4 regions of the Bradyrhizobium sp. LB11.1 genome follow, and region 2 is predicted to be linked to each of the others. Evidence: predicted binding sites of a transcription regulator. Region 2 holds the regulator's gene; each other region holds the start of a gene.
What was found. The regulator HrcA, encoded in region 2, represses chaperone genes, less so after heat shock. The targets are predictions, from matches to a motif close to GTTAGCACTCNCNNNNNGNGAGTGCTAAC.
Positions count from the first base shown of each region.

Region 1: the regulator HrcA is predicted to act here: its motif matches at 2,660-2,688, upstream of ABIA96_RS03950 (co-chaperone GroES).
Region 3: the regulator HrcA is predicted to act here: its motif matches at 2,285-2,313, upstream of ABIA96_RS26550 (co-chaperone GroES).
Region 4: the regulator HrcA is predicted to act here: its motif matches at 1,421-1,449, upstream of ABIA96_RS34405 (co-chaperone GroES).

Region 1 covers NZ_JBEPTH010000002.1:10,150-13,700, forward strand. Annotated here, with positions in the region: gene ABIA96_RS03935 (L,D-transpeptidase family protein) at 1-738, opposite strand, end outside; gene ABIA96_RS03940 (protein phosphatase CheZ) at 1,050-1,832, shown strand; gene ABIA96_RS03945 (hypothetical protein) at 1,944-2,465, opposite strand; gene ABIA96_RS03950 (co-chaperone GroES) at 2,784-3,080, shown strand; gene groL (chaperonin GroEL) at 3,198-3,551, shown strand, end outside.
Region 2 covers NZ_JBEPTH010000008.1:257,734-261,284, forward strand. Annotated here, with positions in the region: gene rph (ribonuclease PH) at 1-585, opposite strand, end outside; gene hrcA (heat-inducible transcriptional repressor HrcA) at 755-1,843, shown strand; gene grpE (nucleotide exchange factor GrpE) at 1,942-2,547, shown strand; gene pncA (bifunctional nicotinamidase/pyrazinamidase) at 2,612-3,334, opposite strand; gene ABIA96_RS22415 (hypothetical protein) at 3,451-3,551, opposite strand, start outside.
Region 3 covers NZ_JBEPTH010000011.1:171,071-174,621, forward strand. Annotated here, with positions in the region: gene groL (chaperonin GroEL) at 242-1,882, opposite strand; gene ABIA96_RS26550 (co-chaperone GroES) at 1,928-2,242, opposite strand; gene ABIA96_RS26555 (usg protein) at 2,619-2,906, shown strand; gene ABIA96_RS26560 (cupin domain-containing protein) at 3,071-3,551, shown strand, end outside.
Region 4 covers NZ_JBEPTH010000024.1:26,062-29,612, reverse strand. Annotated here, with positions in the region: gene groL (chaperonin GroEL) at 1-945, opposite strand, end outside; gene ABIA96_RS34405 (co-chaperone GroES) at 1,072-1,389, opposite strand; gene tenA (thiaminase II) at 1,610-2,284, opposite strand; gene fdxA (ferredoxin FdxA) at 2,374-2,709, opposite strand; gene ABIA96_RS34390 (MarR family winged helix-turn-helix transcriptional regulator) at 2,747-3,349, opposite strand; gene rpoH (RNA polymerase sigma factor RpoH) at 3,448-3,551, shown strand, end outside.

The DNA.
Region 1 (3,551 bases), on a different contig from region 2:
GTTGCGCATGCGGATGCAACCCGAGGAGACGTTGGTGCCGATGGTCCAGGGCTCGTTGGAGCCGTGGATGCGGTAGAGCGTGGAGCCCAGATACATCGCGCGCGCGCCGAGCGGGTTTTCCGGGCCGCCTTCCATGTGCCGCGGCAAATCAGGACGACGTGCGATCATTTCCGCCGGCGGCGTCCAATCCGGCCATTCACGCTTGGCCGTGATCGACTTCACGCCGGACCAGGTGAAGCCCTCGCGTCCGACGCCGATGCCATAACGCATCGCCCGGCCGTTGCCCTCGACGAGATAGAGGAACTTGTTGTTGGAATCGACCACGATCGTGCCGGCACTTTCCCTGCCGCTATAGTCAACGGATTGTTTCTCGAACTTCGGATCGAACGGACGCTGCCGCGGGTCGATCGCTTCCTGCTGCAGACCTCCCTGCATTTGCGGCTCGCCCATCGGCGGCAGGCGACGCGGATCGGCATAAGCCGGCTGCTGCTGATAGATCGACTGCTGCGGCGCGTAGGCCGGACCGCGGCCGGGTCCGTCACCGAACAGGAACTCGATGAAGCCGCCCCCCATGTTGGCATTGGAGGCGACGCGCACCGGCGCCGGCGGGACCCGCGGCTGGTAGAGCACCGCGGGCGGATCGTTCGGCACGGTATTGTCGAAGGCGCTGGCGCGATCGGCGCCAACGATGAAGGCGCAAGCGCTGCCGAGCAGCGCGACAGACATTTTCTTGAACATCGACGTACTCTGTACTGTTTCGTCTAGTTGCATTCGCCGTCGAACGCGTTGGCTGATCCGCGTCCCCGACGTGGTCAATAAAGAGCAAACTCTGTTTCGTTTGGTAAACGGAAGCGGCGTTTCGATTCACCATCTCGCCAACGCGAGCCCAATTTGGCGATCAGCGTTTATTTTCGATGAACACCGCAAGTGCATGGTTAATCGCCGGTTTCGTGCCGTCGCGCGCGACCACCCGACAGTTCCGGTTGTGAACCTCGTGTTAAATTGCTTCTGCCTACAAAGACGCGTGAATGAGGTGGGGGGAGTTTCTGATGGCTATTCACCGCAAACGTTTTCGTGTCGAGGAGGCTATTGTCGGCGAGATGCCCAGCCCCGAAATGATTGAGGAGGCTGCGCCGATGCATAGCGAGATCATGGCTGAGCTGCGTGCGATCCGCGCCCAGATGGCGAAGGGCGCGCCTGCGCCTCTGACGGGCAGCGCGGCCATGGCGGCGATCGGCGCTTCCACGGCCCAGGAGCTTTCCGACGCACGCACGATGCTCGAGACGTACCGGGCACAGATCGAGCAGTGCGAGAAGCTGAAGATCGAGCTCGACCTCATCCACGACGCCATCGACCGCACCAAGCGCGAAATCGCGACGCTGCACGGCAAGAGCTTTGACGGCGCGGAGATGGCCAAGGTCAATGGCGAGCTCGGCGCGGTCGTCGGCGGCACGGAGCAGGCGACCCAGCAAATTCTCGAAGCGGCCGAGTCGATCGACCAGTCGGCATCGGCGCTCGGCAAGGTCGATTCGATCGACCAGCAGAAGCGTCTCGCCGACGACATCCAGGAACGCGTCATCTCGATCTTCGAAGCCTGCAACTTCCAGGACCTGACCGGCCAGCGCATCAGCAAGGTCATGACCACGATGAAGTTCATCGAGCAGCATATCAATGCGATGATGGACATCTGGGGTGGCGTCGACGCGATCAAGTCCCACGTCCAGCCGCAGGTCGACGGCCGCAGCGAGGACGACAAGCTTCTCAACGGCCCGAAGCTCGCCGGCGACGTCGGCCACGCCTCGCAGGACGACATCGACGCCCTGTTCGACTGAGCGGGCAAGACAGAGAGAAAAAACAAAACGCCGGCGAGAGCCGGCGTTCTTTTGTTTGTCGTCATTGCGCGCGAAGCGAAGCAATGACGAATGGTTAGGTCCGGGCCTGCCTCACGCCCTCGGCGCGCAACGGACGTAGACCATGTTGCCGTAGCGGGTGGCGGCGTCCTTGTCGACGAAGCGGGTGATCATGACGCGGCCGTCGAAGGAGACGATCTCGCGGTCCTGCTCGCCCGGCGTCGGGCCGGAGGGGCCGATATAATTCTTGCCGCCCGGCGAGCCCTTCAGCCGCAGTTCCTGCGGCGTCGCCTGGTCGGCGAGATGCATGACCACGCCGCCGGACGTTCCGGCGCCGATCACATAGGGATTCTTGCACTGGGCCCGCGCAGCCGCCTCGGTGCGGGCGCGGTCGGCCGGGTTCTGGAACGAGGCGAGGCCCCAGCGGCCGACGATCTCGTCGGCGCGGATCGACGCCGGCATTTCGGGCGCCGTGCCGGGCTCGGCCTCGGGCGCCGGCTGGGACGAAGAGAAGGACGGCAGGCTCATGCCGCCACCGCAGGCACCGAGCAGCAGCGCCAGGCAAGTGGCCGCTGCCAGATTGGCAACCGTGCGTGCGTGAGCTGAACTGATCATAACATTCCCCCGAGCAAGACCACGGCCGCACCCCTCAAGCAGCCAAGCGCAAAACCGCTGCCGGAGCAATGACGTCTTAATATACGCCGGCGCTCCGAACGAGTTTCTAGTGCCACCATGCTATATCCGCCTCACCAATCGCTTAACCACCTTTGCTTGACAGGATCGCAGCCAAGCCATATCCCCTGCGCACTATTAGCACTCGAAAAGACCGATTGCTAAGGGCGCCGTTCGATCCTCGGGAAGAGGGTGGACGCAGCGCCGTCCCCACCCCACCTCCGCTGCTTTCGGAACAGCGAGCCTCCAAAGGGAAACGTCATGGCTAAGTCCAAATTTCGTCCGCTGCATGACCGTGTCGTGGTCAAACGTATCGACGCCGAGGAAAAGTCCAAGGGCGGCATTATCATTCCGGACAGCGCCAAGGAAAAGCCGTCCCAGGGCGAGGTTGTCGCCGTCGGCCCCGGCGGCCGCGACGAGGCCGGCAAGCTGACCCCGATCGACCTCAAGGTCGGCGACGTCGTGCTGTTCGGCAAATGGTCGGGTACCGAGGTCAAGATCGACAACGAAGACCTCCTAATCATGAAGGAGTCGGACATCATGGGCGTCATCGCCTAAGGCCGGACGCCTGAACGGCCACTGAATACCATGCCCGGATCATCAGGTCCGGGCATCCATCATTCCGCTGGACATCACCAGACACGACACATCACGACATAACAGGGATTGCAGACCATGGCTGCCAAGGACGTCAAGTTTTCCGGAGACGCGCGCGATCGCATGCTGCGCGGCGTCGACATTCTCGCCAACGCCGTCAAGGTGACCCTCGGCCCGAAGGGCCGCAACGTCCTCATCGAGAAGTCGTTCGGCGCACCCCGCATCACCAAGGACGGCGTCACCGTCGCCAAGGAGATCGAGCTCGACGACAAGTTCGAGAACATGGGCGCCCAGATGCTGCGTGAGGTCGCCTCCAAGACCAACGACCTCGCCGGCGACGGCACCACCACCGCGACCGTGCTGGCCCAGGCCATCGTGCGCGAAGGCGCCAAGGCGGTTGCCGCCGGCATGAACCCGATGGACCTCAAGCGC
Region 2 (3,551 bases):
GCCATCTCCGGTCATGACGAAATTGGCGTCGGTCTCGGCCTCGGAATCCTCGGCATAATCGAGGTCGAGCACTGGCGTGCGTTTATAGATGCCGCAGGAGATTGCAGCGACATTGTCGCGCATCACGTTGGCCTTGATCATATTGCGCGTCTTCATCCAGTTGATGCAGTCGGCGAGCGCGACCCAGGCACCGGTGATCGAGGCGGTGCGGGTGCCGCCGTCGGCCTGGAGTACGTCGCAATCGACCGTGATCTGGCGCTCACCGAGGGCTTCGAGATCGACGATGGTGCGCAACGAGCGGCCGATCAGGCGCTGGATCTCGACAGTGCGGCCGCTCTGCTTGCCGGCGGAGGCTTCGCGGCGGGTGCGTTCGGAGGTCGCGCGCGGCAGCATGCCGTATTCGGCGGTGACCCAGCCGCGGCCCTGGCCCTTCAGCCAAGGCGGCAGGCGGTCCTCCAGCGTGGCGGTGACCAACACATGGGTGTCGCCGAATTTCACGAGACAGGAGCCTTCCGCGTATTTGACCACGCCGCGCTCCAGCGTCACGGGGCGCAATTCGTCGGGCGCACGGTGGCTTGGCCGCATGGGAAATCCTCCAAAACTCTCGAAAAAGGGCTATTCGCCGAGCTTGTAGGTGGGGCGAGGGTATGCGGCAAGGCCTTATTCACCCCTTGATTCACGACCCGCAAACGCCATGCTTGTCAGAACGGTCCCGGATGGACAAATTACAAGCATCCGAGAGGAGTTACCGTCTGTGGCCCATCACGATCCGATCCATCTGATCGCGCCGCGCGCAGGCCTCGCCCAGCTCAACGAGCGTTCCCGCGACATCTTTCGTCAAATTGTCGAAAGCTATCTCGCGACCGGTGAGCCCGTGGGCTCGCGCAACATCTCGCGGCTGATCGCAATGCCGCTGTCGCCGGCCTCGGTCCGCAATGTCATGGCCGATCTGGAACAGCTCGGCCTGATCTACGCCCCGCATACGTCCGCGGGTCGGCTGCCAACGGAACTCGGACTGCGTTTCTTCGTCGACGCGCTGATGCAGGTCGGAGATCTCACTGACGCCGAGCGGCAGTCGATCCAGAGCCAGCTCACCTCTGTCGGCCAGGCGCACTCGGTGGAGGCGGCGCTGGATCAGGCCTTGACGCGACTGTCCGGTCTCACGCGGGCCGCCGCGGTGGTGCTGACGCCAAAGTCCAATGCGCGACTGAAGCACATCGAGTTCGTCCGGCTGGAACCGGAGAAGGCGCTGGTGATCCTGGTCGGCGAAGACGGCCAGGTTGAAAACCGCGTGCTGACGCTGCCGCCGGGGGTTCCCTCCTCGGCGATCACCGAAGCCGGCAATTTCCTCAACGCCAGGATTCGCGGCCGGACGCTGGCCGAGGCACGGCTCGAGCTGGAAACCGCGCTCGGACAGGCTCGCGCCGAGCTCGATCAATTGACGCAGAAGGTGATCTCGGCCGGGATCGCGAGCTGGTCTGGCGGCGAAAACGAGGACCGCCAGCTCATCGTCCGCGGCCACGCCAATCTGCTCGAGGACTTGCACGCGCTGGAGGATCTCGAGCGGGTGCGCCTGTTGTTCGAGGACCTCGAGACCAAGCGCGGGGTGATCGACCTGTTGGGGCGCGCCGAAACCGCCGAAGGCGTGCGGATTTTTATCGGTTCGGAGAACAAGCTGTTTTCCCTGTCGGGCTCCTCCACCATCATCTCGCCCTATCGGGATGCCGCCGGCCACATCGTCGGTGTTTTGGGCGTCATCGGGCCGACGCGGCTGAATTATGCCCGCGTGATCCCGACCGTGGACTACGCCGCCCGCATCGTCAGCCGCCTTCTGGGGGGCTGACCGGCATTTGGGCTGATCACGGGCGCTTGATTTTCGGCGCCCGAAGCACGATATCCGGGCCAGCAAAATCCCTTGAGACCAGTTCGAGAAGAGAGCCGATGACCGATCGAGACCGGCAACCCGAAGACACGACTGCAGCGACCGGCGAGCCCGTGGTGTCAAAACCCTACATCATGCCCGACGATCCCGAGCCCGGTTCGGTGGAATTGTTGCAGAAGGAAGCCGCCGAGGCGCACGACCGCATGCTGCGGACGCTGGCGGAGATGGAAAATCTGCGCAAGCGCACCGCCAGGGAGGTCGCCGACTCCAAGCTCTACGGCGTCACCGGCTTTGCCCGCGACGTGCTCGACATCGCCGACAATCTCCAGCGCGCGCTCGATGCCGTTCCCGTCGAAGCCCGTGCCGCGGCCGATCCCGGCCTGACCTCGCTGATCGAGGGCGTCGAGCTCACCGAGCGCTCGCTGCTCAACGCGCTGGAAAAGCACGGCGTCAAGAAGTTCGATCCGCAGGGCCAGAAGTTCGACCCGAACTTCCAGCAGGCGATGTACGAGGTGCCGGATGCTTCGGTGCCCGCAGGCACTGTCGTGCAGGTCATGCAAGCCGGCTACACCATCGGCGAGCGCGTGCTGCGCCCGGCGCTGGTCGGCGTTGCCAAGGGTGGCGCAAAGCCCGCGCCCGCCGCGAACAGCAACGAAGCGAACTGAGCGGCATGAACCTCATCCCGAGGAGCGCGCTCGCGCGCGCCTCGGTCTGGCAGGTGAGCGCGCCTTACGCGCCCGCGGCGATATCCGCGGACTGAATCCGCTTCACGCCAGCCTTGGCCATATCGGCCCAGGCCTTTGCGAGTGAACCCTGATTGTCGATGCCGCGACAGGCGTCTTCCACGACGTAGACTTCAAAGCCCGCCTTGCGCGCATCGAGCGCGGTCCAGGCGACGCAGAAATCCGTGGCGAGACCGGCAACGAAGACGCGCTTGATCTTGCGACCCCTGAGATAGCCGGCAAGTCCGGTCGAGGTCTTGCCGTCGGCTTCGAGGAACGCCGAATAGCTGTCGACGTCCTTGTGAAAGCCCTTGCGGATGATGAGCTCGGCCTGCGGGATCGAGAGGTCCTTCGATAGCGAGGCGCCATCGGTGCCCTGGACGCAATGGTCGGGCCACAGCACCTGCTTGCCGTAGGGCAGATCGATGGTCTCGAACGGCTTCTTGCCGGAATGCACCGATGCGAACGAGATGTGGCCGGCCGTGTGCCAGTCCTGCGTCATCACCACGTTCGAGAACGCTTTCGCGATTCTGTTGATGACGGGCACGACCTGTTCGCCTTCCTTCACCGCGAGGCTGCCGCCCGGCAGGAAGCAATTCTGCACGTCGATTACGAGCAGCGCGGATGAATCATCCGGCTTGATCGAAGCCGCCGCAAACAACCGGGTGGGAGCAAGGCTCGCAAGCGCCGTGGTCCCAAGCGCCGCCAAAATCCGTCGCCGATTGAGCATCGTCCGCCTCCCCTTGGGATGATCCAATGGAGGGCAGCCTAATTCCGTTCGTGTACGACCAGAAGCCCGAAAATGCAGCCGGCCCTGGTGAGCGCTTGGGCTATCAGCCCCAGATTCTAACCCTTGGGCTGGATGCCGTCGCGCACGGCGCGGAAGCGGGTGAAGGCGTCCGACCACTGGTCGCGCGGAGCGCTGGCGATGATGCGCAGCGAGGCAC
Region 3 (3,551 bases), on a different contig from region 2:
TGTGTCACTCTCTGTCATTCCGGGGCGCGCGAAGCGCGAGCCCGGAATCCATTGGTCCACACGCTCGGCTCGTACTCATGAGTATGCTCTGGATAGGCCAGGAGCAAACGGTGGAATGGATTCCGGGCTCGCGCCCAAGGGGCGCGCCCCGGAATGACGGGGATAGAGTCAGGCTCCCAAAACAAAAACCCCGGCATCGCTGCCGGGGTTTTGCATTTCGTTGTTTGCCTGACTGGCTGGATCAGAAGTCCATGCCGCCCATGCCGCCGCCCGGGGGCATCGCCGGACCGGCGCCGCCCTTCTTGGGCAGCTCGGCGACCATGGCTTCCGTGGTGATCAGGAGCGCGGCAACCGAAGCTGCGTTCTGGATCGCGGTACGGACCACCTTGGTCGGGTCGATGATGCCCTTGGTGACGAGATTGACGTACTCGCCGGTCTGGGAGTCGAAGCCGTAAGCGTAGGTCTTGTTCTCCAGGATCTTGCCGACGATCACCGAGCCGTCTTCACCGGCGTTGATCGCGATCTGGCGAGCGGGAGCCGAGAGCGCCTTGCGCACGATCTCGACGCCGGTCTTCTGGTCGTCGTTCTTGGTGCGCAGGCCCTTGAGCTGCTCGGAAGCACGAAGCAGGGCGACGCCGCCGCCCGGGACGATGCCTTCCTCGACAGCCGCGCGGGTCGCATGCATCGCGTCATCGACGCGATCCTTGCGCTCCTTCACCTCGACCTCGGTCGCGCCGCCGACGCGGATCACCGCGACGCCGCCAGCGAGCTTGGCGAGACGCTCCTGGAGCTTCTCACGGTCGTAGTCCGAGGTGGTTTCCTCGATCTGCGCCTTGATCTGAGCCACGCGCGCCTCGATGTCGGCCTTCTTGCCGGCGCCGTTGACGATCGTGGTGTTCTCCTTGTCGATCATCACCTTCTTGGCGCGACCGAGCATGGCGAGCGTGACGTTCTCGAGCTTGATGCCGAGATCTTCCGAGATCGCCTGGCCGCCGGTCAGGATCGCGATGTCCTGCAGCATGGCCTTGCGGCGATCGCCGAAGCCCGGAGCCTTGACGGCAGCGACCTTCAGGCCGCCACGGAGGCGGTTCACGACCAGGGTCGCGAGGGCTTCACCTTCGACGTCTTCGGCGACGATGATCAGCGGCTTGCCGGTCTGCACCACGGCCTCGAGCAGCGGGAGCAGCTCGTTCAGCGAGGAGAGCTTCTTCTCGTTGATGAGGATGTAGGCATCGTCCATCTCAACGCGCATCTTGTCGGCGTTGGTGACGAAGTAGGGCGAGATGTAGCCGCGGTCGAACTGCATGCCCTCGACGACGTCCAGCTCGGTCTCGAGCGACTTGGCTTCCTCGACGGTGATGACGCCCTCGTTGCCGACCTTCTTCATGGCGTCGGAGAGGAACTTGCCGATTTCGGCATCGCCGTTGGCGGAGATGGTGCCGACCTGGGCGATCTCGTCGTTCGAGGTGACCTTCTTGGAGTTCTTGACGAGGTCCGCAACCACGGCTTCAACCGCGAGATCGATACCGCGCTTGAGGTCCATCGGGTTCATGCCGGCGGCAACCGACTTGGCGCCTTCGCGCACGATCGCCTGGGCCAGCACGGTGGCGGTGGTGGTGCCGTCGCCGGCCGCGTCAGCGGACTTGGAGGCGACTTCGCGCACCATCTGCGCGCCCATGTTCTCGAACTTGTCCTCGAGCTCGATCTCCTTGGCGACGGTGACGCCGTCCTTGGTGATGCGGGGAGCGCCGAACGACTTGTCGAGCACGACGTTGCGGCCCTTCGGGCCGAGCGTGACCTTCACCGCGTTGGCGAGAATGTCGACGCCGCGCAGCATCTTGTCGCGCGCATCAACCGAGAATTTGACTTCTTTGGCTGCCATGTGGATTTTTTCCTTGAGGGTTTGACTGGAGGGAGAGAGGGGCTGTTAGGCCGCCTTCTTCTTGGAAGCGGGGACGTCGAGAACGCCCATGATGTCGCTTTCCTTCATGATCAGCAGATCGACGTTGTCGATCTTGACCTCGGTGCCGGACCACTTGCCGAACAGCACGCGGTCGCCGACCTTCAGGTCGATCGGGATCAGCTTGCCGGCCTCGTCGCGGCCACCCGGGCCAACGGCGACGACTTCACCCTGGGAGGGCTTTTCCTTGGCAGTGTCGGGGATGATGATGCCGCCGGCGGTCTTCTCTTCTGCGTCGATACGCTTGACCACGACGCGGTCGTGAAGCGGACGGAATTTCATGCAGCTCTCCTAAGCAGTTGCTCAGATTGATGTTTTATGGATGTTAGCAATCAGTGCCCGCGAGTGCTAATGCGGGTGAAGCTCAAATAGGACAGGATTTTTGCGGGAGCAAGGGCTTCTAGCAGAAAAATTGGCGCTCTGAAGGCCTGCCTGCCAGAATCCTTTACCATCCTTAACCAGCGATCGGGGCCGTATTAGCACGGAGCCGTCTCTGCTGCTAACGCATTGAATTTCAACAGCTTGTTAAACTTTTGGGCTTGAGATGGATTGTCAGTTTGCGTCACATTTGTCTCATGTGAGCGCGTCTCCACCGGGTGGCTCTTAGAAGCGTACCGGCAAGCCACCCCCTGAATGCGCTCCTGCAAAGGAGGTTGGCATGGTCTCGCGGGTTGGGGTTGTCTCCGATGACTTCCGGAAACAGGTGCTGGGTTACGGGCTGACGACGGCGGAAATTCTCTACCGGATGCCGGATCATCGCTCGCTGCTCCAGACCTATGTCTGGCAGAACTACGACATGTTTCCGAAATTCCCGGCGCTGACCGATTTTCTGGCGTTCTGGCAGGAGAAGCTCGACGGCCCGTTGCATTCGGTGACGGTCGCGCATTCCAAGCTGATCAAGCCGGCCGAGCTCCGCGCCGTGGACGGCGTGTTCCGATTGAATTGAGATAGAGCACCGGTGCCGTACAAGGGTGGGCAAAGGCGCGCACGCGCCGTGCCCACCATCTCTCCGCGATCGCATCTGGCAATGGTGGGCACGCTTCGCTTTGCCCACCCTACGGCATCTCGTTTCTGTGCTAGCCTCTTGCCATAACAACAGGGAGGTCGCTCATGGCCAAAAAAACAAAATCGCGCAGCGCAACCCAGACCGCGGTGAAGAAGCGGAGCGGCGCCAAGTCCGCCGCGCGTTCCTCTGCACGCAAGGCGGTGAAGGCGAAGGCGCGCACGACGACCGCAAAGTCATCCGTCAAGACACCCGCCCGCCCGAAGCAACGCATCGCCATCAGCCATCACCGCGAGGAAGACTTTAAGGCCGACGGCCTGCGCGCCTACGCCAAGTATCGCGACCTCGGCATCGCCGCTGCAAGCCACGGCCTCGCGCAAGCCCACGTCATCCGCCTGCAAGGTCCCTGCGATCCGGCCGAGGTGTCAAAGCTGCACTTCCACCATGTCGACTTCCAGATGGTCTACGTGCTCAAGGGCTGGGTGAAGACCTACATGGACGGGCAGGGCGAGACCCTGATGCAGGAAGGCAGCGCCTGGACCCAGCCGCCGAAGATCAAGCACATGATCTTGGATTATTCCGACGACG
Region 4 (3,551 bases), on a different contig from region 2:
GGCAAGCGTGACGTTCTCCATCTTGATGCCGAGATCTTCCGAGATTGCTTGACCGCCGGTCAGCACTGCGATGTCCTGCAGCATGGCCTTGCGGCGATCGCCGAAGCCCGGAGCCTTGACGGCGGCAACCTTGAGGCCACCGCGCAGACGGTTGACGACGAGGGTGGCGAGCGCCTCGCCTTCGACGTCTTCCGCGATAATTACAAGCGGCTTGCCGCTCTGCACCACGGCTTCAAGCAAGGGAAGCAATTCATTCAACTGAGACAGCTTCTTTTCATTGATGAGGACGTAGGCATCTTCCATTTCAACGCGCATCTTGTCGGCGTTGGTGACAAAGTATGGCGAGATGTAACCGCGGTCGAACTGCATGCCTTCGACGACCTCGAGTTCGGTCTCGAGCGACTTCGCTTCCTCGACCGTGATCACGCCCTCGTTGCCGACCTTCTTCATGGCGTCGGAGAGGAACTTGCCGATCTCGGCGTCGCCGTTGGCCGAGATGGTGCCGACCTGCGCGATCTCGTCGTTCGAGGTGACCTTCTTGGAGTTCTTGACGAGGTCGGCGACCACGGCTTCAACCGCCAGATCGATACCGCGCTTCAGGTCCATCGGGTTCATGCCGGCGGCAACCGACTTGGCGCCTTCACGGACGATCGCAGCCGCGAGCACGGTTGCGGTGGTGGTGCCATCGCCGGCCGCATCGGCGGACTTGGAGGCGACTTCGCGCACCATCTGCGCGCCCATGTTCTCGAACTTGTCGTCGAGCTCGATCTCCTTGGCGACGGTGACGCCGTCCTTGGTGATGCGGGGAGCGCCGAACGACTTGTCGAGCACGACGTTGCGGCCCTTGGGGCCGAGCGTCACCTTGACGGCGTTGTTGAGGATGTCGACACCGCGCAGCATGCGATCGCGGGCATCGACGCCGAATTTGACTTCTTTGGCTGACATAATGGTCTCCGTTTTCAACATCCCAAGACCCCGCGACTGGGCGAGTTCTTGAGGGATGAGATTTGAACTTGCGAGCCTCATCCTTCGAGACGCCGGCTCATCAGGATGAGGAAAGCTGACTGCCGCTTACGCGGCTTTCTTCTTGGCGGCAGGCAGATCGGTGAGAACGCCCATAATGTCGCTTTCCTTCATGATCAATAAATCCTGACCATCGAGCTTGACCTCAGTGCCTGACCACTTGCCGAACAGCACACGATCGCCAACCTTGAGATCGATCGGTATCAGCTTGCCGGCTTCGTCGCGGCCGCCTGGGCCGACCGCGGTGATCTCGCCCTGTGAAGGTTTTTCCTTGGCGCTGTCCGGAATGATGATGCCGCCGGTGGTCTTCTCTTCGGCGTCGATACGCTTGACCACAATGCGGTCGTGCAGCGGACGAAATTTCATGGCGTCCTCCTGGGTTTGGTTTTTGTGTGAAATTGGCACTCAAGGTTGGCGAGTGCTAGACACGTTGCACATAAGCCCGCGTTGCGCAGGCACAAGGCCTCATGACCGGCCCCTACGTGACTTTCCGTGAATTTGGGAATGTTGCGATGGTCCGCTCACCTCGCGCAATGGGCTGACAGCCACGTTTCGCAAGCTTTCCGACGCGGTACACAGTCAGTGACTATTCAATACGTTGGCCCGCACGCCAGCCCATTTCCCAGAAGTCGGCCTCGAGCCGGGTGGCTTCCTTGAAGATCGCGATCAGCTCTGCCTCGCGGGCCGGGGTGACGTAGAGATCCGCGAGACCCTCCAGGTGGGCCTGCGCTTTCGCCGCGACCTCCTGGTATGGTGCGCCGGCATACTCGGCGATCCAAACGCCATATGGGTTCGTTGCAGCGTGCGCATCGGGTCGCGAGGCGAGCCGCCTCGCGATCTCCGCGTAGCCGATCACGCAGGGGGCAAGCGCCACCTTGAGTGCCAGCAGATCGCCGCGCATTCCCGCGTCGAGTACGTAGCGTGTATAGGCCAGCATCTCGACCGCCGGAGGGGTTTGTTCAAGGTCGCTGGGCGATAAGCCCCAGCCAGCGCAGAGCTTCACATGCATGTTCATCTCGACGTCGAGGATGGCCGAGATGCCGGCCGCCGCTTCACGCATGTCGGCGAGCTTGGGCGATTTATAGACGGAGAGCGCGTAGGCACGAGCAAACTCGATGAGGAACAGGTAGTCCTGAACGAGGTAGTGACGAAACGCCGCTTCGGCGAGCGAACCGTCTGCCAACCCGTTCGTGAAGGGATGCTCGGTGTAGGCCCGCCACTCGGCGGATGCATCTGTCTTCAGACGCTCGAAGAAACTCATGATCTTTCGCCGGGTTTGCTTCTCAATGAGTGGCTTTGGCTCGCCACCATAGCACGTCGCAAACCGGGTGGACCTTGACCTTGTCCGCCTCAATCACCAGTGCCGGGATTTGGTGAGAAGTATCGGAGTTTGTCCGGCTTCCCCTCCCACTCCTTAGAGTCGGGCGGGGGCGCCTTTTTGATCGTGATATTTGGCCAGATTTTCGCGTATTCCGCATTCAGCGACAGCCATTTCTCAAGCCCCGGCTCGGTGTCGGCTTTGATCGCGTCGTACGGGCATTCCGGCTCGCAGACTCCGCAATCGATGCATTCGTCCGGGTGGATGACGAGCATGTTCTCACCCTCGTAGAAGCAGTCCACGGGACACACGTCGACGCAGTCCATGCTTTTGCAGCGAATACAGCTCTCGTTGACGACGAAGGTCAAGTAAGCGTCCCTTCAGCAGAGCGCAGTGTGAACTCATTCATGGTGTCCGTCCGTCCTCGCGGTGCTCGTTCGTTGGTTGAAAATGGATGCACAGAAGACCTACGTCCTCTGGCTCAATCGGAACACCGAGGAGCAGGCATTCAGCAGCCGAGGAGCTCGCGCTCGGCGGGTTGCCGCACATCTCTGCGCCGAAATGCGCGCAGTCCGGGCAAACACCGATCCGCCGATGCGCACCACTCGTAGCTAGAGTGGACAGCACTTGGTGCAGAGCGCGACGCATCGCAGTTCGCTGCGGCGCATCGAGCGAATCCACGGCGCGCACCAGAACTTCGAACGGATCGCGTGCAAGCGCTTTTTGGCCCTTGCTCGTCAGTCGCAGACTTACGCTTCGCCCGTCCGTCTTGAATGGCTGTCGGACCAGGTACCCACCCGCTTCAAGCGCCTTAATGACTTGTGTGGCGGTGCCGCGTGTTGTCGCTTGAAATTCCGCGAATGCCGACGGGGTCCGCGAGAACGGGTTGGCGCGCGCGAAGAAGCGGAGCGCCATCCATTGGGCCGGACTGAGTTCGCCGTCATAGCCCTCAGCTTGTACGAGCCGTCCCACCTGCAGCAGCAGCTCTGCCGTTTCGCGCGCTGACATGATTGCCTCTTTTGATCATATAATAGCGTTTCGAAATCAACTTGACAAGCGATCGGATGCGGATAATTTTGTTTCGAAACTAGTTGGAGGGCTTGATCATGGCCCGCAGCGCGGCCCTGCCGATACTTACGGCGGAACCAGGCCTCACCCATTATCTTGAGGAAATTCGGCGGTTCCCGATGTTGGAGCGCCAGCAAGAATA